3 regions of the Arthrobacter sp. STN4 genome follow, and region 2 is predicted to be linked to each of the others. Evidence: riboswitches for the same ligand, from Rfam matches in the RefSeq annotation. Region 2 holds a riboswitch; each other region holds the start of a gene.
The links. Region 2 has a riboswitch for cyclic di-AMP ahead of MMF96_RS08930 (M23 family metallopeptidase). Riboswitches for the same ligand answer to the same signal wherever they lie in the genome.
Positions count from the first base shown of each region.

Region 1: linked by a shared signal. The riboswitch ahead of MMF96_RS13165 (hypothetical protein) and the one ahead of MMF96_RS08930 (M23 family metallopeptidase) in region 2 are both predicted to bind cyclic di-AMP.
Region 3: linked by a shared signal. The riboswitch ahead of MMF96_RS17175 (M23 family metallopeptidase) and the one ahead of MMF96_RS08930 (M23 family metallopeptidase) in region 2 are both predicted to bind cyclic di-AMP.

Region 1 covers NZ_JAKZGX010000018.1:5,946-13,868, forward strand. The annotation lists gene MMF96_RS13140 (chromosome segregation ATPase) at 1-240, shown strand, start outside; tRNA gene MMF96_RS13145 (tRNA-Ser) at 523-612, opposite strand; gene MMF96_RS13150 (DNA glycosylase AlkZ-like family protein) at 696-1,880, shown strand; gene tadA (tRNA adenosine(34) deaminase TadA) at 1,890-2,384, opposite strand; gene upp (uracil phosphoribosyltransferase) at 2,407-3,045, shown strand; gene MMF96_RS13165 (hypothetical protein) at 3,140-3,916, opposite strand; cyclic di-AMP (ydaO/yuaA leader) riboswitch at 3,923-4,108, opposite strand; gene MMF96_RS13170 (MarR family winged helix-turn-helix transcriptional regulator) at 4,300-4,761, shown strand; gene MMF96_RS13175 (MFS transporter) at 4,767-6,023, shown strand; gene MMF96_RS13180 (winged helix-turn-helix domain-containing protein) at 6,548-7,384, shown strand; gene MMF96_RS13185 (histidine phosphatase family protein) at 7,479-7,923, shown strand, end outside.
Region 2 covers NZ_JAKZGX010000009.1:56,208-64,130, reverse strand. The annotation lists gene MMF96_RS08955 (cation-translocating P-type ATPase) at 1-1,529, shown strand, start outside; gene MMF96_RS08950 (DUF3515 domain-containing protein) at 1,582-2,115, opposite strand; gene ccsB (c-type cytochrome biogenesis protein CcsB) at 2,127-3,245, opposite strand; gene MMF96_RS08940 (cytochrome c biogenesis protein ResB) at 3,245-4,777, opposite strand; gene MMF96_RS08935 (TlpA disulfide reductase family protein) at 4,897-5,538, opposite strand; cyclic di-AMP (ydaO/yuaA leader) riboswitch at 5,635-5,836, shown strand; gene MMF96_RS08930 (M23 family metallopeptidase) at 5,842-6,666, shown strand; gene MMF96_RS08925 (cytochrome c oxidase assembly protein) at 6,659-7,636, opposite strand; gene MMF96_RS08920 (hypothetical protein) at 7,638-7,883, opposite strand; gene MMF96_RS08915 (DUF3105 domain-containing protein) at 7,911-7,923, opposite strand, start outside.
Region 3 covers NZ_JAKZGX010000032.1:29,230-37,152, reverse strand. The annotation lists gene MMF96_RS17200 (cold shock domain-containing protein) at 1-297, shown strand, start outside; gene MMF96_RS17195 (DUF3027 domain-containing protein) at 309-869, shown strand; gene MMF96_RS17190 (nuclear transport factor 2 family protein) at 1,029-1,430, shown strand; gene serC (phosphoserine transaminase) at 1,536-2,663, opposite strand; gene MMF96_RS17180 (metal-dependent transcriptional regulator) at 2,913-3,608, shown strand; cyclic di-AMP (ydaO/yuaA leader) riboswitch at 3,784-4,043, shown strand; gene MMF96_RS17175 (M23 family metallopeptidase) at 4,229-4,861, shown strand; cyclic di-AMP (ydaO/yuaA leader) riboswitch at 5,013-5,198, shown strand; gene MMF96_RS17170 (NlpC/P60 family protein) at 5,202-5,972, shown strand; gene MMF96_RS17165 (NTP transferase domain-containing protein) at 6,222-6,854, shown strand; gene MMF96_RS17160 (DUF6457 domain-containing protein) at 6,890-7,174, shown strand; gene MMF96_RS17155 (molybdopterin molybdotransferase MoeA) at 7,183-7,923, shown strand, end outside.

The DNA of each region.
Region 1 (7,923 bases), on a different contig from region 2:
CAGGCCAGCGCTGCCGATGCACAGCTGGCCAACCTGCAGGGGCAGCTGTCCGCGCTGGATACGCAGGTGACCGCGGCGCAGGCAACGTTGCGCAGCCTCCAGGCCCAGAAGAAGGCCAACCAGGATGCAGTCAAGACGCAGCAGGCCGTTGTGATTGGCCTGCAGGACCAGCTCGGTTCGGTGCAAAACCAGATCAAGGCCATTGACGGCCAAATTGCCCTGGGCGGCTGCGTGGCCTGATGCGAGGGCACGTCGTGCGCCGCCGCGCCCGTTCCCCGTTTTCGCGCCCGTACCACGGGGCGCGAAAACGGGGAACGGGCGCACTAACACGAGGTGCAGGCACCTGGCAACGGGTGGGACGCTGGATTCCTGACGCCACGGTGGCGCGCGAGAACCTCCCCGGCCCCGTGCGGCCGAATGCCTGAAGGCACACTGCAGACAAGTGCGCCCACAGGACTGGTTACAGAAAGACGAAAGGCGCCCACTTCGCTGTCAATGCAACGATGTGGACGCCTTCTGCAGTGGCGGTGACGGTGGGATTTGAACCCACGTCAGGCTCTCACCTGAACAACATTTCGAGTGTTGCACCTTCGGCCGCTCGGACACGTCACCAACTCGCAAGATACTACCGGCTGGAGCGTCCAGTTCAAAAATGAACGGCGCCGGCACCCGGGGACTGGTGCAGTATTAGGGGCATGGACAATGAGACGCAGCGTGCCTGGAGCTGGCATAAACAAGGCCTGGACGGCTCCCTGGCGGGACAATCAGCCGCACAGGTGCTCGGTGCGGCCGGCTGGGCGCGGTCCGTGGGCGGCGCCAACCCCTACCTCACCCTGTTCGCCCGGGCCGGCATCCGACGCGACCAGGCCGACGCCGACGTCGCGGCCCTGCGCATCCATGAACTGCCGACGGCGCGCGGCTGCACCTATGTGCTCGGCGCCGGCGACTTCGCGTGGGCGCTGTCCCTGGGGCAGGGCGCCGCAGAGGCACAGGCCAAGGTGCTGGACAAGCTGGACGTGCCCCGTTCGGAACTGGCTGCGCTGGAAGGCGCCGTGCTTGAGGCCCTGGGCGCCGGCGTCGACCGCCAGGCGGACGGGCGGGGCGCCATGGACCCCCAGCAGCTCAAGGCTGCGCTCGGCGATGCCGTGCGGAGCCTTGGCGAGGCCGGGAAGAAGAAGGGCGCGTCCACCACGCTGCCCGCGGTTCTCGGGCTGCTGCAGGCGGACGGCCGCATCCGGCGCGTGCCCGTGAACGGAAGGCTGGACCAGCAGCGTTACGCCTACACGGCGTGGGGGCTGGCGGCGTCCACGCTCACACCGGAGCAAACCCGGGCACGGCTGATGGAATGTTACCTGGGCTGGACCGGGGGAGCCGGGCTGAAGCAGACCCAGTGGTTCACCGGCTTCACCGTGGCCCAGACCAAGGCGGCGCTCGCCGGCGCCGGAGCGGTGGACGTGGACGGGCTCTGGATCCTGCCGGCCGACGCCGACGAGCGGGAAAACTTCGCGGCCCCGAAAGAGGAGCAGGTCCGGCTTCTGGCCGGCAGCGACTCCCTGTTCCTGCTGCGGCGCAATGCGGCCGACCACTTTGCACCGGAGGACCAGGGGCGCCGGCTTGGCAGCACCCGGCTGGCCCTGCAGGCAGACCTGCCGGACCACCCGATCGTGGACCGCGGCCGGATCATCGGCCTCTGGCAGTATGACCCCGGCGAGGGGCGCATGGCCCACTGGCTCTTTAACACCCCCACGAAGGCCGTGAAGCACCGGATCAAGGAGGTCGAGGCGTTCATCCGGGAGGACCTGGGCGACTTCCGCAGCTTCAGCCTGGATTCGCCGTCGAGCCGGCAAAAGCGGATCGATGCGCTGGACGCGGCAGGCTGACCCCGAATGTCAGCGGTGCGCGCCGAAGAAGTCCTTCAGCAATGCCGCGCATTCGTCCTCCCGCACCCCGGGAAACACCTCGACCCAGTGGTTGAGGCGGCGCTCGCGAAGCACGTCAAACACGGAGCCGGCGGCCCCGGCCTTCTCGTCCCACGCGCCGAAAACCACCTTCGGCACCCGCGCCAGCACGATCGCCCCGGCGCACATGGTGCACGGCTCCAGCGTGACCACCAGCGTGCAGCCCTCCAGCCGCCACCCGCCAATCCTCCGGGCAGCCTCCCGGATGGCCACCATCTCGGCGTGCGCCGTGGGGTCCCCGTGCGCCTCCCGTTCGTTGCGCCCCACGCCGAGCACCCCGCCGTCGGGCCCCAGCACGACGGCGCCGATGGGTACGTCCCCCGTGTCCAGGGCGCGGCGTGCCTGCTCCAGGGCAAGGCCCATCCACGCAGCATGACGGGTCGTGGCGGGCGTCTCGGTTTGGCGGGAATTCGATAGGGGGGACACGGCTCAATGGTAGCTTTTATCTATGCGCGTACTGGTTGCGGATCATCCGCTGATTGCCCACAAATTGACTGTCCTGCGGGACAAGAACACCCCCTCGCCGGTTTTTCGGCTGCTGACCGAAGAACTCGTCACCCTGCTGGCCTACGAGGCAACCCGCGAGGTGCGCGTGGAGCCGGTCAACATTGAAACGCCTGTGACATTCACGATCGGCACGGGCCTGGTCAAGCCCACCCCGCTGGTGGTGCCGATCCTGCGCGCCGGGCTGGGCATGCTCGAGGGCATGACGCGCCTGCTGCCCACGGCCGAGGTCGGCTTCCTCGGCATGGCCCGCAACGAGGAGACTCTCGAGGCCATCACCTATGCCGAACGCCTGCCCGAGGACCTCACGGGCCGCCAGGTGTACGTGCTGGACCCCATGCTGGCCACCGGCGGCACCCTGATCGAGGCGTTCAAGTTCCTCTTTGACCGTGGCGCCGCGGACATCACCTGCATCTGCCTGCTGGCCGCGCCGGAGGGCCTGGCCAAGCTGGAAGCCGCCCATGGCGACCGCGACAACGTCCACGTGGTCCTGGCCTCGATCGACGAGGGCCTGAACGAAAAGTCCTACATTGTGCCGGGCCTGGGCGACGCCGGCGACCGCCTGTACGGGGTCGTGGACTAAGGAAGCAACGAGAAAGGGGCCAACCCGCGAGAACGGTGTCAAGCATCACCGTTCTCGCGGGTTGGCCCCTTTCTCGCGTCAGGAGGGGTGCCGGTCAGTACCAGCCTGCCGCCACTTCCTGTCCCCAGGCGCCGCACGGGGTGCCGTAGCGCGCCTCAATGTATTGCAGGCCCCAGCGGATCTGCGTCCTGTAGTTGGTGCGGTAGTCCGCGCCCACGCTCGCCATCTTCTCGGCCGGCAGCGACTGGGCAATGCCGTACGCACCGCTGGAGGCATTTTCCGCCGAGGTCAGCCAGCTGGATTCCTGGGTCCACAACAGCCGCAGGCAGCCCATCTGGTCCGCACCCCACCCCTTGGCTGCCAGCTGGCCCGCCGCATACGCCTGCGCGCCGGCGGGGTCGTCGACGAGCACGGGGGCTGCGGCCTTGGCCGGGGCTGCGGCCTTGGCGGGGGCGAGGCGGGTGACGCCGTCGGACTGGCTCTCGACGGTGGGGGCCTTCGCTTTGGCTGATTCTTTTGCCTGGGCCGCGGAGCCGACGTCGATGCGGGAAAAGCTGACCGCAATGCCCTTCGGCGCTGTAACTGCCGACGGCGTTGCGCCCGTCGTTGCGCCGGAAGTGGCGCCCGCCGTGGCGCCGGTGGCGGCACCGGAAACCAGGCTCGCCGCGGCGAGCCCGCCGGGGACGTTGTTGGTGGCTGCCTGTGCCAGCCCGCCCCCGGCCAGGAGGGCTGCGGAGACGGCCACAACGGCCATGCGCCGGGCCGGGCCACGGGTATTTGTTGCCTCGGCCTCCTGCCTGCGGGCCTCGCGGCGGGAAATCTTGCGTACGGGCTCGGCGCGGCGCCGGCCGTGCTGGGGTGCTGCAGACATAAAAGTAGGGCCTCTCCACGCCTGCGAGGTGAGCTGTCGGGAACGGATGGGAGCATCCGGCCGGGCGGCGGGCAGCAGCAGCTGCCCGGACTTTCGGCTTAACCCCAAGGGCTTCCATGGGTAGGAGGCCCGCAAAGATTGGGTCCCCCGTCTCTGCCATCTGTGTGAACGGGAAATGGGCGGCGGCAGAGCTCGGCGAACCGTCCATTTGTGCCAAGGAACCGTGGGTGGCTCGGCGGGCACCCTGCCAACGTTACCGAACCAGGAGCGCATTGTCACATTTTGATAACGGTGTGGCCAGGGTGACATTTACTTAGCAATGCTAATGACCTATGCTAACTAAGAGAAGATACGCAACTTTTAGCACCAGGTTGATACTGACGATGACTCAAGCACCCACCACCAAAACCCTGCCGGCCAAACGCCCCGCCGGCCCAGGCCCCCTTGCCGCCGAGCTGAGGGTGGCCGTCATGCGCACCTCCCGGCGGCTGCGCGCCGAAGCAGCCTCGCGGGATATCAGCCCCGGCCAGTATTCCGTCCTGGCCGGCATCCTCAACGGGCCCCTGACCGTGGGGGAGCTGGCAGAACGCGAACAGATCCAGGCGCCGTCCATGACGCGGATTGTCAACGGCCTTGAGGCCGCCGGATACGTCACGCGCGGGGACAACCCGCACGACCGGCGCCAGGTCCTGGTCCACGTGACCGAAGCCGGCACCGCCATACTGCAGAAGGCCAGGTCCCGGAGGACGCAGTGGCTGGCCAAGGGCATCGCGGGCCTGTCCCCGGAAGAGCGCGCCACGCTCCACGAAGCCGCCCGGATCCTGCAGGAGATGAGCGCCAGGTGAATTCCATGTTCCGCGCCCTGAAGGTCTTCAACTACCGGCTCTGGGTGACCGGGGCGCTGGTGTCCAACATCGGCACCTGGATGCAGCGGGTGGCCCAGGACTGGCTGGTGCTGACCATCCTGACCCACAACTCCGGAACCGCCGCCGGCATCACCACCGGCCTGCAGTTCCTGCCCATCGTCTTCCTGGGCCCCTTCGCCGGCCTCCTGGGCGACCGCGTCAACAAGCGCAAGCTGCTGCTGTGCACCCAGACGGCCATGGGACTGTGCGCACTGCTGCTGGGGCTGCTGGTGGTCACCAACACCGTGCAGCTGTGGCATGTCTACGTCCTGGCATTCCTGCTGGGCGTTGCCAGCGCCTTCGATGCCCCGTCGCGCCAGGCGTTTGTCTCCGAAGTCGTCAGCAAGGAGGACGTGCCCAACGCCGTCGCCCTCAACAGCGCATCCTTTAACCTCGCCCGCCTGGCGGGCCCGGGCGTGGCCGGCCTGGTCATCGCCCTGTTCGGCACGGGCCCGGCCTTCCTGATCAACGCGGCCAGCTTTGTGGCCGTGATCTTCTCGCTTTGGCGCATGCGTGTGTCCGAACTGCAGCCCGTGGTCCGCGTGCCGCGGGGCAAGGGCCAGATCCGTGAAGGGTTCCGTTACATCCGCCAGCGCCCGGACCTGATGATGATCATGGGGCTGGTGTTCATGGTGGGCACCTTCGGCATGAACTTCCAGATCACCAACGCCCTCATGGCCACCACCATCTTCCACCTGGGCCCGGGCGAGTACGGGCTGCTGGGATCCGTCATGGCCATCGGCACGCTCGCGGCCGCCCTGCTGGCGGCGCGGCGCAAGACGATGCGGACCATGTACATCGTGGGCGGGGCCCTGGCCTTCGGCGTGATGGTGGCCATCGCCGCCGCCATGCCAAGCTATGCCCTGTATGCCCTGGCGCTGGTTCCGGTGGGCCTGGCGGCGCTGACCTTCATGAACGCGTGCAACACCACCGTCCAGCTGACCACCGACTCGGCCATGCGCGGGCGCGTCCTGGCGGTCTACATGGTGGTGCTGCAGGGTGGGACCCCGATCGGCGCCCCCTTGGTCGGTTGGATCGCCACCGCCTTCGGTGCCCGCTGGTCGCTGGGGATTGGTGCCGTGGTGGCAATCGTCTCCGGCCTCGCGGCCCTGATCATGATGAACCGGCGCAACCACGTCAGGCTGCGCGACCAGGTGCGCAGCCTGCGGCCCTTCTCGGCGGCCCAGGCCGCGGACCGCTAGTCCCTCCCTCCCATAACATCATTTTCCGCACAAAATCTGCGCGTCCCTGGATGGATATCCAGCCGCCTGAAAGCCGCCAAGTGCCAATCATGAACGAATTGATGCAATATTGAAGATCCGCGAAATTATTAATCCATCAAAGACTATTCGAATCAAATAAGTTCAACGTCAACCGCATTACGTGAATAAAATGGTGACCAAGCAGTTATGTAAGATTGGTCACAATATACCCATAAATCTCATTATGTGGACAAATGGACAGTTTGTTACTTGCGGGTTTCATTTATTACGTAGGACACTTGCATTGTGAACACCCACCCAGTGAATTCTGCAGCCGCAGCCACCGCCACCCATCAAGCCGGCGGGCGCCATTTCTGCTGTTGTCGAATGCAGTCCTAGTCAGCACCCCATTTCTAGGCATTCGTGGCCAGCGTGGCCAGCCCCAACGGGCATTCAGTCCAGGCCTCCAGGGCATGAGAAAAGCATTCGCGCCGTAGCTAACGGCCAAACACCGAGGTAGTTCAATGTCAGTTGCATCCGGATACGTCCACATCTCAGTCCGCAACGCCGCCAAGGCCGTTGCCCGCAGTGCGGCCCAGCCCCGCCCCGCCGGGCAGGACCACCCGAGCTACGGCAATCCCGCAGCGTACCGCCGCGATGCGGATTCCGCCGCGGTCCGGCTGCGCGCCGTGCCCGAGGCAGCGCCCATGACCGCACCCACCCCCGTCATTGCCGGCAGCGACACCCTCCGCGGCGTCAACCCGGACAACGTCGCCCGCGGCTTTGTGCTGTACGTGGGCGTGGACGAGGACACGGCGGCCGCCGCCGGGACCTCCCTGGCCAAGCTGGCCCAGGACATCCGCGCCTACGCCCAATCACTGGTGCCGCAGGCACAGAGCTATGCTGCCGTGGCCATTGCGCCGTCCGACGCCGTGGGCAGCCCCCTCGACGTGGTCCGCTCCACCTTCGGCGACCCCACCGTGGCCACCCGCCAGCGCCCGGAGCCGGTCCGTCCCCCCGTTGCCGCCGAGCAGCGCCCCACTGGCGTCCTGATCGACCTGGCACGCCGCGAAGTCCACCTCGACGGCGAGACGCTGAACCTGACGTTCAAGGAATTCGAGCTGCTGAACTACCTCGTCGAAAACGGCACCCGCACCGTGGGGCGCGACGAACTCCTCGACGGCCTCTGGGGCAACGCCGACGAGGTCCCCAACGAGCGCACCATCGACGTCCACGTCCGCCGCCTCCGCTCCAAGCTGGGCCGCCTCGCCAACACCGTGCGCACCGTCCGCGGCGAAGGCTACCGTTTCTACGAGCACCCCGAGGTCGTCGTCTGGGCGGCCCCCGAGTACTCGATCTAACGCAAGGCCATATTCTTCAGGCACGACGACGGCCGCGGCACCTGGGTGCCCCGGCCGTCGTCGTGCCGTGGGGTTCCCTTACTAAACTGTCAGCATGAGCGAACACCACATCAAGCGGCTGGTCCTGATGCGCCACGCCAAGGCGGCCTTCCCCCTGGGCGTTGGGGACCACGAGCGGCCGCTGGCCCAGCGGGGGCACCACGAGGCGCCGCTGGCGGGGAAGTGGCTGCTGGAGAACGGGATTGTGCCCGACTTCATCCTGTGCTCCGCGGCGCTGCGCACGCGGCAGACCTGCACCTGGGTGTGTGAGCAGCTCGGCGAGAAGGCACCCACGCCCAAGCTCGAGGAGGCGCTGTATGCGGCCGGCCCGCGGCGCATGCTGGCCGTGGTCAACCACGTGCCCGAAACAGTGACCACGCTGATGGTGATCAGCCACATGCCCGGTGTCCAGGAGCTGGCGCTCACGCTGGCCTCGCGCGATTCAGACCAGGACGCCTACATGAACATGGCCACCGCCTACCCCACCAGTGCGTTCACGG
Region 2 (7,923 bases):
GCCTAGGGGCGAAGGATGCCACCGTGATCCGCAACGGAGCCGAGGTCAAGATCCCCGCCGACACGTTGGTTGCAGGGGATGTGTTCGTAGTCCGGCCGGGCGAGAAAATCGCCACCGACGGTTATGTCGTCGAGGGCCGCTCCGCCATCGACGCCTCCCTGATCACCGGGGAATCCCTTCCGGTGGACGTTGACGTGGACGACACTGTCACCGGGGCAACGATCAATACTTCCGGTCGCCTGCTGGTCAAGGCGACCCGGGTCGGCAGCGATACAACGCTGGCCCAGATGGGGCGCCTGGTCAGTCAGGCCCAATCCGGCAAGGCACCGATCGCCCGGCTGGCGGACCGGATCAGCGCCGTGTTCGTCCCCATCGTCCTCGGACTCGCCGTGGTGACGTTTGTCCTGTGGCTATTCCTCGCCGGTGATGTGCAGGGCGCGTTCACAGCCGCCGTCGCCGTGCTGGTCATTGCCTGCCCCTGCGCCCTCGGCTTGGCAACCCCGATTGGTCTGCTCACGGGCACCGGCCGTGGCGCCCAGTTGGGCATCCTAATCAAGGGCCCGCAAGTTTTGGAAGACACCCGCACAGTCGACACCATCCTGCTGGATAAGACCGGTACGGTCACCAACGGAAAACTCGCCGTCGCCCGCACCCTGGCACTGGGAACCCTCAACGACATTGAGGTTCTGCGATTGGCCGGATCCGTGGAGGCCGCCAGCGAACATCCCATCGCCCACGCCATTGCCGCAGCCGCCACGGCCGGCCCCGGCCTCGCAACGGTCGCGGACTTTGACTCCGCCCCCGGGGGCGGCGTCCGCGGCACCGTCGCCGGACACCTAGTAGTCGCGGGCCGGGCCGGCTGGCTGGAAGAGAACGGTAGTGACATCACCGACACCCTGCAAGAAGCCCTGCGCCAGGAGCAACTGTCCGGGGCGACGGCCATCTGGGTCGCCGTGGACGGTGCCGTCGAGGGCATCATCAGCCTTGAAGACACCATCAAGGACGGCTCCGCCGAGGCCATCACCCGATTCAAGGCACTCGGGCTGCGCCCCATCCTCCTCACCGGCGACAACGCGGCCGTCGCCGCCCAGGTCGCGGCCGCCGTTGGCATCGCCCCTGAGGACGTTTTCGCTGACGTCCTGCCCCAGGGCAAGGTAGAGGCCGTCAAACGACTCCAAGCCGCGGGGGCCACGGTGGCGATGGCCGGCGACGGGGTCAACGACGCCGCCGCCCTGGCCCAGGCCGACCTGGGCGTTGCCATGGGATCCGGCACGGACGTGGCTATCGAGGCCGCCGATTTGACGGTCATGGGCAACGACCTGGGCCAGGTGGCCACGGCCATTGAACTCTCCCGCAAAACCCTCGCCACGATCAAGACAAACCTGTTCTGGGCCTTCTTCTATAACGCGATTGGCATCCCCGTCGCCGCCCTGGGCTTGTTGAACCCGATGATTGCCGGTGCCGCGATGGCCGCCAGCTCGGTACTGGTGGTCGCCAATTCCCTGCGGCTGCGCCGCTTCGGCAGGTAGTCCGAAACCCTTCCTGACACCCGGGCCCCTCCATTTGAAGGAGGCCCGGGTGTCAGTCTGTGGGCAGCGCCGGGACGTCCGCGTGCCCGACACACCGATGGGTGGCGGGCAGCAGTGATATGGCCGCCCCCAGCGCCGCGGGGACGGCGCCTGCGTGGGAGTCATCGACCGCCATGATGACCTCGGTGGCTGGGATGCGGCCGTAGGTGGTCATCGTTCTGGTGGTGCCACTTTCCTGGACGATCCAGTCTACTCCGTTGACCGTTCCGCACGGCAGTGTGGTGGGTCCTGGGACGGTAACGCCGCAGCGTAGAACCACACCGGACGGTGAGCCCCAGGCGGCCGTTGAGGTACCCGTGGTTTCTCTTCGTGACAGGCCTCCAATGGTGTCGGGAAGTTGGGAGAGAATCGTGGCGCAGCCGGGATTATTGGCGTCAGGTGCGGCCTTGATGTCAAGGGTTGCCGTGCAGCCAGTGACCGCTACCGTGACTAAGACAAGGGCCGCTACTGGGTGCACAGTGATGCCACGCGTGCGTCGTCGCGAGTGCTGCCCGAGGCTGGGATCTTCTACGTGAGGGGCGGACATGGGGGATGGGGTCAACTGCCGACCCCTGCATAGGAGTGCAGGCCGGAGAAGAAGACGTTGACAATGGCAAAGTTGAAGACCACGCACAGGTAACCGACGATCGAGAGCCAGGCGGCGCGCGTGCCTGTCCAGCCGCGGGTGGCGCGGGCGTGCAGGTAGCCGGCGTAGACCACCCAGATCACGAACGTCCAGACTTCCTTGGTGTCCCAGCCCCAGAACCGGCCCCACGCCTTTTCGGCCCAGATCGCTCCGAACATCAAGGTCAGGGTCCAGCCGATAAAGGCGATGGCGTTGATCCGGTAGGCCATGTTTTCCAGGCTCAGCGCAGAGGGCACCAGGCGCAGGAACATCAACCGATCGGGCTTGTCGGCGGCAAGGGACGTTTCGCGTCGTGACTGGAGCAGTTGGAGCACGGAGAGGGCGAAGGTGAGCGTGAACAGGGCAGAGGAGACGACGGCGATGGAGACGTGGATGACCAGCCAGTAGCTCTGCAGGGCCGGGACCAGGTGCCCGGCGGGGGTCCAGAACGCCACGGAGGCAGCGGTGAGCATGACCAGGACCAGACCGATGACGAAGGTGCCCACGAAGCGCAGGTCCCGGCGGGTGAGCACCAGGAGGAAGACCAGGGTCACCACGAGCGCGCCGGTGGTGCAGAATTCGTACATGTTCCCCCATGGGACCCGACCGGCGGCCAGGCCTCGGGCGAGGACGGCGGCGGCATGGATGGCGGCGGCCAGCACGGTCAGGGTCACCCCGATCCGGGCGGCCTTGCGGGGGCCTGCCAGGCCGTACCGCATGGAATCATCCGCCATCAAGCCTGGGTGCGGGCCGGAGTGCTGGTTGGTGGGTCGCTCGGCCCGGCCCTCCGGCCCCTCCAGGTCGGATGCGGCCTCCTGGAACCCTGGCGTGCCGTGGCCAGTGGTGCCAGCGCGGGCCGGGATCTTTTGCCCGATAACGGCTGGTTGGGATGCCGGGGCATAGGCCACGCCATGTAGCTGTGTGGTGCGGCCCGTTTTGCTGGTGTTTACCAGGTCCCAGGCGAACGCGATGAGCGCGGCCACATAGGCGATCCCGGCCAGGAGCATGAACCGCTCACTGTAGAGGGCGAAGGCTTCGTTGATGGTTGGCATTACTGGTCCTTAGCGAGATGGTTCGTGTTGGTGGCCGGCGCCGACCATTCCTTGGTCAGGAGCCGGCCGATGGCTGCGGCTTCGGCGGCGAGGCGGTGGTTCTCCCCGCGCGCCAGGAGCGCGTATTCGACCATGGTCCGCCCGTCCGGGTGGGTTCCCGTTCTGACCCAGGCGCGGTGCCGGCCAATGAATAGGGACGCGATCAGTCCGGCCAGGGCGGCGAGGGCGAAGATCAGCACCCCGACCTGGCCGGGATCATGGCGAATGTCGATGCCGACGTAGCGCTTGATCCCGTCGAAACTGATGGATCCCTTTCCTTCGGGCAGGGTGTAGCTTTGCCCCGGGGCCAGCACGATACCGCCGGCCTTGAGGTTGCGGTTGTTCAGGGGGGTCAGGTTCTTCGTGTCCAGGGTGTAGACGTTCCGTGGCTGCCCGGTATTTAGTCCCAGGTCGCCGTAGTAGGAATTCAGGTTCAGCCGCGGATTCAGCGGGTCCGGGTCGCTGGCGTAGGAAATTCCCTGGTCGTTGACCAGCGCGGTGGGCAGGAAGAAGCCAACGAAGCCCAGTTGGGACGGCCTGGCATCGGGTGCCTTGACGACCAGCAGGGAAGTGTAGGCCCCGTCGCTGGGAATGGACACGACGGGCCCGCTAAACGCGGTCTTCCCGGTGCCGTCCTTGACGGTCACCACGGGCGCGTAGCCGTTGCCGACGAGATAGAAGCTGGCCCCGCCCACGGTGATCGGGTCGTTGACCTTCAGGATCCTTTTTACCGGCTCCGCCCCGGGTTTGTCTGTCACCGTCACGGCTGCGGTGAAGTCGATGGGCTGGCCGTAGTGGGCGGCCGAGGAACGGTCGAAGGTCACCGCGAATTTGTTTAGCGTGATGGCAAATGGGTCCAGCCGGGCGGGGTTGAAGTTGGGCCCGGGGGAAAACTGGTCATAGCCGACCAGGGTGTTGACGAAGGTGTCACCTTCGACCAGGATTTTCTGTCCCCGGTAGCCGAACAGGCCCCCGATGGCGACGCAGACCAGGACCCCGATCAGGGAGACGTGGAAGAGCAGGTTCCCCACCTCCCGGATCAGTCCCCGTTCGGCGGCGACGGAGGGGCGGTCCCCGCCGGCATCGTAGATGTGGACCCGGTAACGGCGCCTTCGCAACAGCCGTGCCGCATCCTGAACCGCCTGCCCGGCACTGATCCCGGCCGATTCCGGCAGCTCCAGGGTCCCGTATTCGGGCAGCCTGGACAGCCGCTTGGGGGTGCGGGGAGGAGCCGAACGCATGGCCTTCCAATGCGCCCGGGTCCTGGGGACGACACAGCCGATCAGGGACAGGAACAACAGCAGGTAGATGGCCGAAAACCAGGCGGAGGAATAGACGTTGAAGAACTGGAACCGATCCAGCCACGGCCCGTAGCCGGGATGGTCCTTCAGGTATTGGGTGACCACGGCGGGGTTGACCGGTCGCTGGGGAAACAACGAACCGGGCACGGCGGCCACGGCCAGCAACAGCAGCAACAACAAGGCGTTGCGCATGCTGGTCAGCTGCCGCCACGCCCAGCGCAGCGCCCCCCAGGCGCCCAAGCGGGGAAGTACAGGGTCGCCGGCCGGGGGCGTCGGTGCGGCTGTGGAACTCTCTTTCGTTGGTGGCACGGCTATTTCCCTGCCAGGGCGTCGGAGATCAGGGCTTTGAGGGTGCCCTGGTCGGCGGTGCCAAGGATGCGTGAGGCGACCCTGCCGCTCGTGTCGATCACCAGCGTGGTGGGGACCGCCTGCGGCGGGACGTACTGGGTCATGGACAGCAGCACCCCGCCGTCGGAGTCTTCCATGCTGGGGTAAGTGACACCAAAAGTACGCTCGAAGGCCGCGGCCTCCGGTTCCCGGTCACGGATGTTGACCCCGTAGAAGAGGACACCGTTCGGCTTGAATTCCTTGTACAGGGCTTCCAGCCGGGGTGCTTCCAGGCGGCAAGGGGAACAGGCGGCGTACCAGAAGTTCAACACCACCACCTTGCCCTTCCACGCGGCTGACTCCACGGCGGTGCCATCGAACAACTTGCCCGACAGGACGACCGGCTGCTTGCGTTCGGCCTTGGCGTACTGGGCCACGGATCCGTCCCCGGCGATGAAGTTCTTGTTGTCTCCCGCGTTGGCCTGCCGAGCCAGCGAATCGTTGGATGCGCACGCCGACAAAGCGAAGGTACCTAGTCCGGACAGGGCGGATAGCTGGAAGAATCGGCGCCGGGACGGCGGCGCCGTTGACGAAGTCGCTAATGCAGTCGGGGGGTTTTGGGGCATGGGATGGGGCATCGGTATCCTCATATAACGAAATTGTAACTTTTGGTTTTTGTCGGTTAGGCTGGTAAAAACACATACCCCTAACGGGTATGTTCGTGGGCCGTTTCGCCAAACCCCGTCGGCGGCCCGCGACCGTTCAGCTTCCCGACGGGGGCGGAGGAACCACCACCGGTGCGTTGGTGCACCTTGGGGTGAAGCACGCTCAACAAACAACAGCCATTGCGGCTGCGTGTTGGGCGGGCCGGGCAGGCCCCTCGCCCGAATCCGACAGCTAACTTCGCCGGCGCCGAGAGGAACCCCACCATGTCTACCCACCGCCAGCACGGCCGCCGCCGCGCCACCACTGCCATGCCCGTCCCCACCTCGCGTGGCCGCCATTGGGCCACCACCACTGAAGTTGAAGCCAAACATTTCACGCGCAGAAGGCCCTTGGGGATGGCCGTGGCCGCGGCAGGATTCATTGCGCTGACAGCCCTTCCGGCCGCCCACGCCGATACCGGCCACCTTGCCCCGGCGGTGACCGCCGGCGCAGCCACGACTTCAACGCAACCGGCTGTGACAGCGGACAAGGACATCGCGGTGTCCTTCGCCCATCCAGTGGTTCGCAGCAAGCCCGCGCCCTCTGCATTGGCCGCCGACGCCCTGCACCCGGCCGCCGCGCAGGAATCCCCGCTCCCGGCGCCGGCTCCAACAGCGGCACCGGCTGCCCAGACCCCAGCGGCCCCGGACCAGCCGTCCTCGGGGCTGCGCCCGCCCTTGGCCGCCCTGACGGTCACCTCACCCTTCGGGTACCGGAGCAATCCGCTGACCGGGGCCGGCGGGGAACTGCACACCGGGATTGACTTCGCCGGGACGTGCGGAACCGCAGTGTTCGCCTCTGGGGCAGGGACCGTGACCGAGGCCGGTTGGAGCCAGTACGGTGGCGGAAACCGCATCGTCGTCGACCATGGGGGTGGCATCAAGACCACGTACAACCACCTGGAGAGCATCGGGGTCAGCGTCGGCCAACAAGTGGGCGCGGGCGCCCAGATTGCCGGTGTCGGCTCGACCGGCAATTCCACCGGCTGCCACCTGCATTTTGAGGTCATGGTCGACGGCCAAACCGTCGACCCTGCACCGTTCATCTGACCGGCCCCCCATCACCGATGGAAGGTGATCCCTGCCGGGGGTGGGCTGAACCGACGGCTGGGCCGGTGGCAGTCCGTCCGTCGTGGTCCCGCCGGTTGGCCAGGTGTTCCCGGGTGAGTTCGGCGAGTTGGTCGTCGCTGAGCCTGTCGAAGGAGCGCGCTTCACGCTGGTCGCTGCGGGAGAAACGGACAAACATCAAAATGAGCAGGGGCAGGTCCACTATTTCGGCCACGAACCACAGCAGGTCTCCGGCCAGCTGCTGGTCCCGCAAGGGATTGGGCATCCAGCCCGGATGGTTCAGCAGCCCCACGGTGGCGCCGTCAAAGATCTGTGGGACCATGCGCATCATGATCCCGGGGACGGCGTCGAGGACGAGTTCGATAAAGACGAAGATGAACTCCACCACGATCAACGCGTTCACCGCCGCCTTGGCCCCTTCTTCAATGATCGGCACCGTCATCAACAACCCCATCAGCGGCACCACCACGGTCACGAGAACGTCGGCGACGGGGCTGGTGCGCAGGGGATAAAACAAGGGCGTCAAAAACACCGTAAACAGGGTCAGGCCCAGCAGCGCGGCGATGATCGTGTTGCCCAGCAGGCGCATCAGGCGGTGCCCGAGAAAGGCCTCCAGCCTGGCCACCCCGGCGGGGCCCAGGGTTGCCCGGGCCAGGGTGAGCGGTTTGCCCAGTCCCACCAGCAGGGGGACAACAAAGAGGTAGCCGGTGATCTTGAGGGTAAAGACCCAGCGCAAGTCATGGCTGTAGACGCCGGGGAAACCAAAACTGAGCACTGCAAAGCTGCCCAGCCCCAGAGCATAGAAGGACAGGGAACGCCACACCGGCCACCGCACACCCCGCTGGTGGGCGCGGGCCAGTCCTCGAGCATAGAGGATCGCGGCGGGCCCCAGCAGGCACACTGCAGCCCAGTTCAGGGTCCAGGACCCGGCCACGACGTCCCAAGGTGGCATGTCAGCGCTTCTGCGGTGCGGTGCGGCCCGCCAGGACGGCCCCGACGATCAGCACGGCCGCGGCCGTGGGGTAGCCGATGAGGAGGTCCTGGATCCCTGGCGGGCCGCCGGGCACGGCGAAGTGGGCGATCCAGTGTGAAATTCCAACCAGGAGGCCCAAAACCATGATGGCCTGGCCTATCCTGACCAGGCGTCGGTGGTGGCGGTAGTTCTTCGCGGCGTCATCGGCCGGGAGATTCTGTTTCATGTGCTGTCCTTTCAGAGGTGGGCTTGTTTAGCCGTTGGCT
Region 3 (7,923 bases), on a different contig from region 2:
CGCGCCAACGCCCTGCCAGCCGACGCCGGTGACATCAAGCCCGGCATGCGCATGGAATTTGGCGTGGCCGACGGCCGCAAGGGTGCCCAGGCCATGGCCGCAAAGCTTCTGGACCGGGGCCAGTCCGTGGCCAAGGCCAAGCGCATGCCGGCCCGTGACCTCGCCCCGATCGTGCAGGACCTGGTGACCTTGCTGGAACATTCAGTGGGATCCCTGACCAACGGCAAGTACCCGGAAGGCGACGCGGGCAAGATTGCCGCAGCGTTGCGCAAGGTTGCCGACAACTTCGACGCATAACGGTGCCCACCATGACCGAACTTCCCACCGAACCAGCCACGCCGTCCACTGGCGGGCCACAGGCCGCGCCGCCGGCAGCCGACGCCCCGCGCCCCGGCGTCCCGGTCTGGCGGGTCGGCAAGCCCGACGCCTTCCTGGCCACGGCCATCGACGTGGCCCGCAATGCCGTGCTGGACATCGCGACGCCGGAGAACATCGGCGCGCATGCCGCCGTGCGCAGCGAAGGTGTCCGGACGGTCACGCACCTTTTTGAATGCCTGCTGCCCGGCTGCGTCGGCTGGCAGTGGTTCGCCACGCTGGCCCGCGTCTCCCGTTCCAAGGACGCCACTGTCAACGAGGTGGGGCTGCTCCCCACCAATGGCTCCCTGCTCGCCCCGCCGTGGGTCCCCTGGGCCGAGCGGGTCCGCCCCGAGGACGCCCAGCCCGACGACGCCGGCACCGAAGATGCCGGTGCCGAGGCTGGCGCCGACGCCGCGGGGGACCCTGACGGGGACCCTGACGGGGATGTGGACGCGGAGTCCGGGCACGACGCCGGGTCCCCGGCGGAGGCTGACGGCCCGCCGGAGGACTGAGCCGCCGGCCGCGGGCTCCCTTTCGCTGGCCTATGTACATGTATGGCGGCCCCCGCCCGGCGGGGGCCGCCATACATGTACTTTCGGCGGGGCGGTCCGGACTTTCGGGCAGAAAAACCGTGGTTGACGCCGGCCCCGCCGCAGGAACAAGCTGTGTGCATGGATGATGCAGCAGTGGATGTGGTGAGGCGTTTCTATGATTCCGTCGCGGAGCGCGACCTGGCCAAGGCCGAGTCCTGCTTTGCCCCGGATGCCCGGTGGCACCTGCCGGGGAAGGGGCCCATTGCCGGCGACCACGTGGGGTGGCCCGCCATCCGGGACGAGTTCCTGGTGAAGCTGGGGCCGCTTTCCGGAGGCACGTTCAAGGCCGAACTGCTGGATGTGGCGGTGGGCGGGCGGTACATCGTGGCCGTCCAGCACGCCACCGGCGACGTTGGCGGGCGGGTCCTGGACATCACCGGCTGCCAGTTGATGCGTGTGGAGGACGGGCTGATCCGCGAGGTCCGCGGCCACTACTCGGACCAGGAAGCGCTGGACGCGTTCTGGGAGGAACCCGCCTGACGGAACCCGGCCGCCGTCGAACGTAAACGCCTCAGGGCCCATGGCGCAGAAAAGGCGCCCCGCGAACAAGCCGGGGCGCCTTTTCTGCGTTTGGTGGTGGGGCCGCTAGAGGTTTTCGATGACGTAGTCGATGCACCGGGTCAGTGCGGTGATGTCCTCCGGCTCGATCGCGACAAAGGTGGCGATGCGCAGCTGGTTGCGGCCCAGCTTGCGGTAGGGCTCGGTGTCCACGATCCCGTTGGCACGCAGCACCTTGGCCACGGCAGCGGCGTCCACCGACTCGTCAAAGTCGATGGTGACGATGACGTTGGAGCGGTCTTCGGCCCGGACGACGAACGGGGTGGCGACGGCGGACTGCTCGGCCCAGGAGTACAGCCGGCCCGCGGATTCGGCGGTGCGCCGGGCGGCGAAGTCCAGGCCGCCGCTGGCGTTGAGCCACTTGACCTGTTCGTTGAGCGTGACGAGCGTGGACAGGGCCGGCGTGTTGTACGTCTGGTTCTTCAACGAGTTGTCGATGGCCGTGGTGAGGTTCAGGAAGTCCGGCACCCAGCGGTCGCTTGCACCAATGCGGGCTGCGCGCTCCAGCGCGGCGGGGGAGAACAACCCCAGCCACAGGCCGCCGTCGGACGCAAAGTTCTTTTGCGGGGCGAAGTAGTAGACGTCCGCCTCGGCGACGTCCACGTGCAGGCCGCCCGCGGCCGAGGTGGCGTCGACCAGGACCAGGGCTCCGCCGTCGGCCCCGGGAACCCGCTTCACGGGGGCGGCCACGCCGGTGGAGGTTTCATTTTGCGGCCAGGCGTACACGTCGACGCCGGACTCGGCCGCCGCCTCGGGGCGCGTGCCCGGCTCGGAGGTGATGATCGAGGAGGCCTCAAGGAACGGGGCCTTGTTCGTGGCGGAGGCAAACTTGGAGCCGAATTCGCCGAAGGAAAGGTGCTGGGCCCTCTTCTCCACGAGCCCGAACGAGGCCACGTCCCAGAATGCGGTGGACCCGCCGACGCCCAGGATGACCTCGTAGCCGTCGGGGGCGTTGAAGAAGGTGGACAGGCCGCTGCGGACCTCGCCCACCAGGTTCTTCACGGGCGCCTGGCGGTGGGAGGTGCCCAGCAGGGATGCGCCGGCGGCAGCCAGGGCGGACACCTGCTCGGGGCGGACCTTCGAGGGGCCTGCGCCAAAGCGGCCGTCGGCCGGACGCAGGTTGGCGGGGATGGTGAGGGGCGTGGATTCGCTCACGGGCTGCTCCAAATATTAAGCGATGGATTTTAAGGCGCCAAGGGCCTGCGGCCAATTCTGCCGCACGGCCCCGCCCATTCCGAAATGCGGGCCGCATGGTGAAATGTTTCCCCCGCTGCACGGAGACGGGCAACAAACGGGTGGCGCAGGGGAACAAGGGGACGTTTTCCGCCCTTGTATTAAGCAGGATAACGTTAGAGACAAAAGGCCTGTTGCCGGAATCTCGCTCAACCCCAGGAGGAATCTGACGTGACAGATTTGATTGACACGACGGAAATGTATTTGCGCACCATCCTGGAGCTCGAAGAAGAGAACATCGTGGCGCTGCGGGCCCGCATTGCCGAACGTCTGCACCATTCCGGCCCCACCGTCTCCCAGACCGTCGGGCGGATGGAACGCGACGGCCTGGTCATCGTCTCCGGTGACCGCCACTTGGAACTGACCCCCGCCGGGCGCGACAAGGCCACGCGCGTCATGCGCAAGCACCGCCTGGCCGAAAGGCTGCTCTCGGACGTCATCGGCCTGGACTGGGCCTATGTGCACGACGAGGCGTGCCGCTGGGAGCACGTCATGAGCGAGCGGGTCGAGCAGCGGCTGTTCGAACTGCTGGGCAAGCCGGAGGAATCGCCCTACGGCAACCCCATCCCCGGGCTGGAGGAACTGGGCGGCAATGTGGCCCCCGTCTTCGCCGCGGGCCTGGTCACGCTGGTGGACGCCATGGCCTCCTATTCCCCGGAACAGTCCGTGACCATCCACCGGCTCTCCGAACGCATCCAGGTGGAGCCGGAGCTGCTGACCCAGCTGGACGAGGGTGGGCTGCGTCCCGGCGCCACCATCTCCCTGGCCCAGGTGGGCGAATACATTTCGGTGCGCGTCCCCGGGATCGACGGCGCGCTTGAGCTGCCGCCCGAGGTCGCCTCCCACGTCTTTGTCTCGATGAGCTAAGCGGCCCGGGACGTATCCGGTCCGCCCCGGCGGGCCCGCAGCCGGCCGGATTGCGGCCGTGGCTGCGGCGGAACGCGTCAGGCGCTTGACGCGCAGCCCGCCAAATATAACGGAATTATCACGGCTGTCGTTTTTACCGTATAGTAACTACGTGGCGCTGTAACCAAAGCGTTACCAACCTCTGACACCGAGCCTTGCCTTCAGAGGGGGAATGAACCGTTTCAGGCAAGGACGGGGGAACCACAACCGGCAGGCCGAGAAGCCTGCCTTGGGGTGAAGCCAGGTCTCGCACCACCCGCAACCCATCAGGCACCATGCCCAGGACGGGGCGGGAGCCGGTGCATTGCGCGTGCCGCGGGCCAGGCCGGATCAACCATTGCACTCTCTGATCCGAATCCGACAGCTAACTCCGCAGGTGCTTCGCAGAGAGGTTTTTAGTGTCAGAGGTCAAGCAGCGCGGACGCCGCCGGGCGGGTCCGCCATGTACCGAACCGGCAGCGACTGCCCAGCCAACCCGCCGGGAGCTGCTCGCGGCCGAGCGGTCGGGCGTAGCACCCCACCCCACGTTGGGCGGGCTGATCCGCAGCAGCATTGGACGCGGGGCCGGCCAGAAAGTCGGGATGGCACTGGCCGCCACCGGCCTGGCCCTCGCCGTGACCGTGCCGTCGGCCGGCGGGGCGCTTCAGCTGGCCGGTAGCGACACCCCGGCCGGACCGGCCGCGTCGCAGTCACTGGTCACCGCGGCGGCAGATGTGCCGATTACCTTTGAAGCGCCGTCCATTGCCAGTGCACTCAACCCGGATGGACAACTGAAGGAAACGCTGAAGGTCAAGGCCTCCAACGTCACGCCGCAGGCTGCCAAGGGAACGCTGTCGGCGCCGTTGAAGGTGCTCACGCCGTCCTCGCCGTTTGGCTCACGCCTCAACCCCCTGACCGGGGCGATGGGGGAAATGCACACGGGGCAGGACTATGCCGTCCAGTGCTCCACGGCCGTGTTCGCCGCGGCCGGCGGCACGGTGGCCTTTACCGGCTGGCACCCCTACGGCGGAGGCAACCGCGTGGTCATCGACCACGGCAACGGCCTCTCGACGTCGTACAACCACCTGAGCTCCATCGGCGTGAAGGTGGGCCAGGAAGTGGAGCGCGGGCAGCAGGTGGCGCTCAGCGGCACCACGGGGGCCTCCACCGGCTGCCACCTGCACTTTGAGGTCATGGTCGACGACCAGACCGTTGACCCGACCGGGTGGCTTTAAGTCCTCCACAAGGGGGGCCAGGTCACGACTTAGAGACACGACCGTGACCTGAACGTGACATTGGAAAAAATCTGTTGTACCGTCGTAACCGCGCCAACTTCGAATCAAGCTGGCGCCTGTGAGTGGATTGCCTAGCTCTGCCACCGCTCACGGTCCGTTCGTATCAATCGTCTGGCAGGGGCGGGGGAACCATTATCGGGCTTCTTTTATGGAAGTCCTAGGGGTGAAGCCGCGAAGCGTCCGTCCATGGAAAACAATTCCTGGAACGGGTGTGGAGCGGCCGGGTGACTCCCATCCGAATCCGACAGCTTACCTCGCAGGCTTTGGGAGAGGATCCTTCTTGTCTTCAAACACTGCCCTTGGGCGTCACCGCGCCGAGGTTGTTAAGACCAGCCCGATCTCCGTCATCACGAAAGCCGTCGGCTCCAACGTCGGTGGTGTCGGACGCCAGGCCGCTGTAATCGCAGCAGCTTCCGGACTGGTCCTCACTTCCGGCATTGCAGCAAATGCCGCCACCCCCACTGTGGAGCGCGCCTCCGACGGTGGCACCACGCTTAGCCAGAACACGCAGCTTGCCTCGGCAGTGACTGCAAAGTCGACCGTGAAGATCTCCTTCGCAACCCCCAAGGTGACCTCAACCCCGGCTCCCGTTGTTGTCACGCCCCCCGTGGCCGCGCAGAGCAGCGACGTTGCCCAGGTGCCCGCCGCCCAGGCCCCTGCAGCGGCTCCGGCCGCCACGGTCACCACCACCGAAGCAGCCCCCCAGCCCGCCACCAAGAGCGGCATTGGCGCCACGATCGCCGCTGCGGCCCTGGCCCAGCTCGGCGTGGCCCAGGACTGCACCATGCTGGTCACCAACTCGCTGGCAGCGGCCGGGATCAACTACCACGGCTGGCCGGCCGGCTACCTCTCCCTCGGCCGCACGGTTTCCGAGGCTGAAGCACAGCCCGGTGACCTGATCTACTACGCCGACGGCGGCCTGGGCATGGCCCACATTGCCGTTTACATCGGCAACGGCCAGGCCGTCCACGGCGGCTTCCACGGCAGCACCGTCGTCTGGTCGGTCGACGTTGGCGGCTCGGCCCCCGTGTTCATCGCGATGGGCCACTAGTTCCGAAAAGCTTCCAAGCACCGGCCCCGTCCATAGGACGGGGCCGGTGCTTTTTAATGGCAGGCCGCCGACGCAGGCAGCCGCGGCCCAGGGCCCGGCGTCCGTCACAACACCGCCGGCAGCCGTGCCCGCGGTGCGCGGCCCGCCGTCTGGCTTGGCATCCGGCACGGTCCTGTCCGGGCCGGTGCAGACGTTCGTAGGAACGGGGCGGGCTAGCATGGGTTTCATGGACAGTGGAAGCGGGCAGCCGTGCAGGCCGTGATATTGGCCGGAGGGCTTTCACGCCGCCTCGGCGGCGTGGCGAAGGCCGGCCTGCTGGTGAACGGGGAAACGCTGCTGGCGCACACCCTGCGTGCCGCCCAGGCCGTGGTGGACGCGACGTCCGCCGGGAACGCACGGGGGAGGACCGCCGTCGTCGGCCCGGTGGGGCAGCTGGCCGCCTGGCTGGGTCCGGGCCGGCGGTCCGGGCGGTTGGAATTGGTGCAGGAGGACCCGCCGTATTCCGGCCCGGCGGCCGGCATCGCCGCGGGCATCTCGGCCCTGGACGGCACCGGCGGCCGGGTGCTGGTGCTGGCCTGTGACATGCCGCAGGCCGGGCCGCTGGCAAAACTGCTGGCCGAAGCCGCCGCCGGGTGCGGCGCCTCGGAGGCGGTGATGGCCGTGGACGGCGGGCGCCGCCAGCCGTTGGCCGCCATTTATCCGTTGGCGGCGCTGCAGGCCGCGGTGGCGGAGGCCCGGGCGGCGCACCGGCTGGAAAATGCGTCGGTCTTCTCGCTGCTTGCTAGTGTGAACATCAAGGAATGTGCCGTGCCGGCGGGGCTGGCGGCGGACATCGACACTTGGGACGACGCCCGCCTGCACGGGATCGGCGCCCCGCTTTGAGCTGGCCGGGCAACCCGGACGGGAAGGGCACGGACATGGAGAACAACGACGAGGTTTTGGACGCGTGGCTGGCAAAACTGCTGGCCGCCTTTGAGATCGCCGACATTGAGGTGGATGTCCATGCCGTGCTGAACCTGGCCGGCGTGGCCGCGCATGCAGTGGTGCGCCCCGCGGCGCCGCTGACCACCTTTGTGGCCGGGCTGGCAGCGGGTCTGGCGGCCGGGTCGGGCCAGGCGGATTCCGCACAGTCGATGGCTGCCGCGCTGGGCCTGGCCAAGAAGCTGGCCGCCGCCGAAGCGCCCGCTTCCGCCGCCGAATAGGGGGCCAGGTGGCAGCCTACGCCGAAGCGGCCCCGTCCGCCGGGGAGCCGGAACCGCAGCCTGCGGCACTGCAGCCCGCCGCGGAGCCGCAGCCTGAACCGCAGCCGCGCACCCTGCCCCACACCTGGGAGGAGGCCCGGACCGCCGCGTACGAGGTGGCCCGGCCGCTGCCCGCCGTCGACGTCGAGCTGGCGCAGGGTGCCGGACGGAAGCTGGCGGCCGGCATCGTGGCCCTGCATCCCATGCCGCACTATGCCTCCTCGGCCATGGACGGCTGGGCCGTGGCGGGCAGCCCGCCCTGGATACTGGCCGGGCCGGGCCGCCGCCTCGCCCCCGGGCAGGCCTCGCCCATCGTCACCGGCGGCCTGGTCCCGCCCGGTGCCAAGGCCGTCCTGCGCAGCGAGGCAGGCCTGCTTTCCACGGACGACGACGGCCTGCCGGTCCTGGTGCGCGGCGGCGCCGCCCGCCCGGGGGAACCCAAAAACGGCCAGCACATCAGGCCTGCGGGCAAGGAGGCGGCCGAAGGGGAGCTGCTGGTCAAGCCGGGCACCGTGCTGAACCCTGCCCACCTTGCCCTGGCCGCGCTGGGCGGCCTGGATGAACTGTCGGTGCTGGGCCGCCCGGCGGTGCAGCTGGTGCTGACCGGCGACGAGGTGGTCCAGCACGGCATCCCCGCACCCGGCCAGGTCCGGGACGCCTTCACCCCGCAGCTGGGCGGCGTCGTCGAACTGCTGGGAGGCACCGTGGTG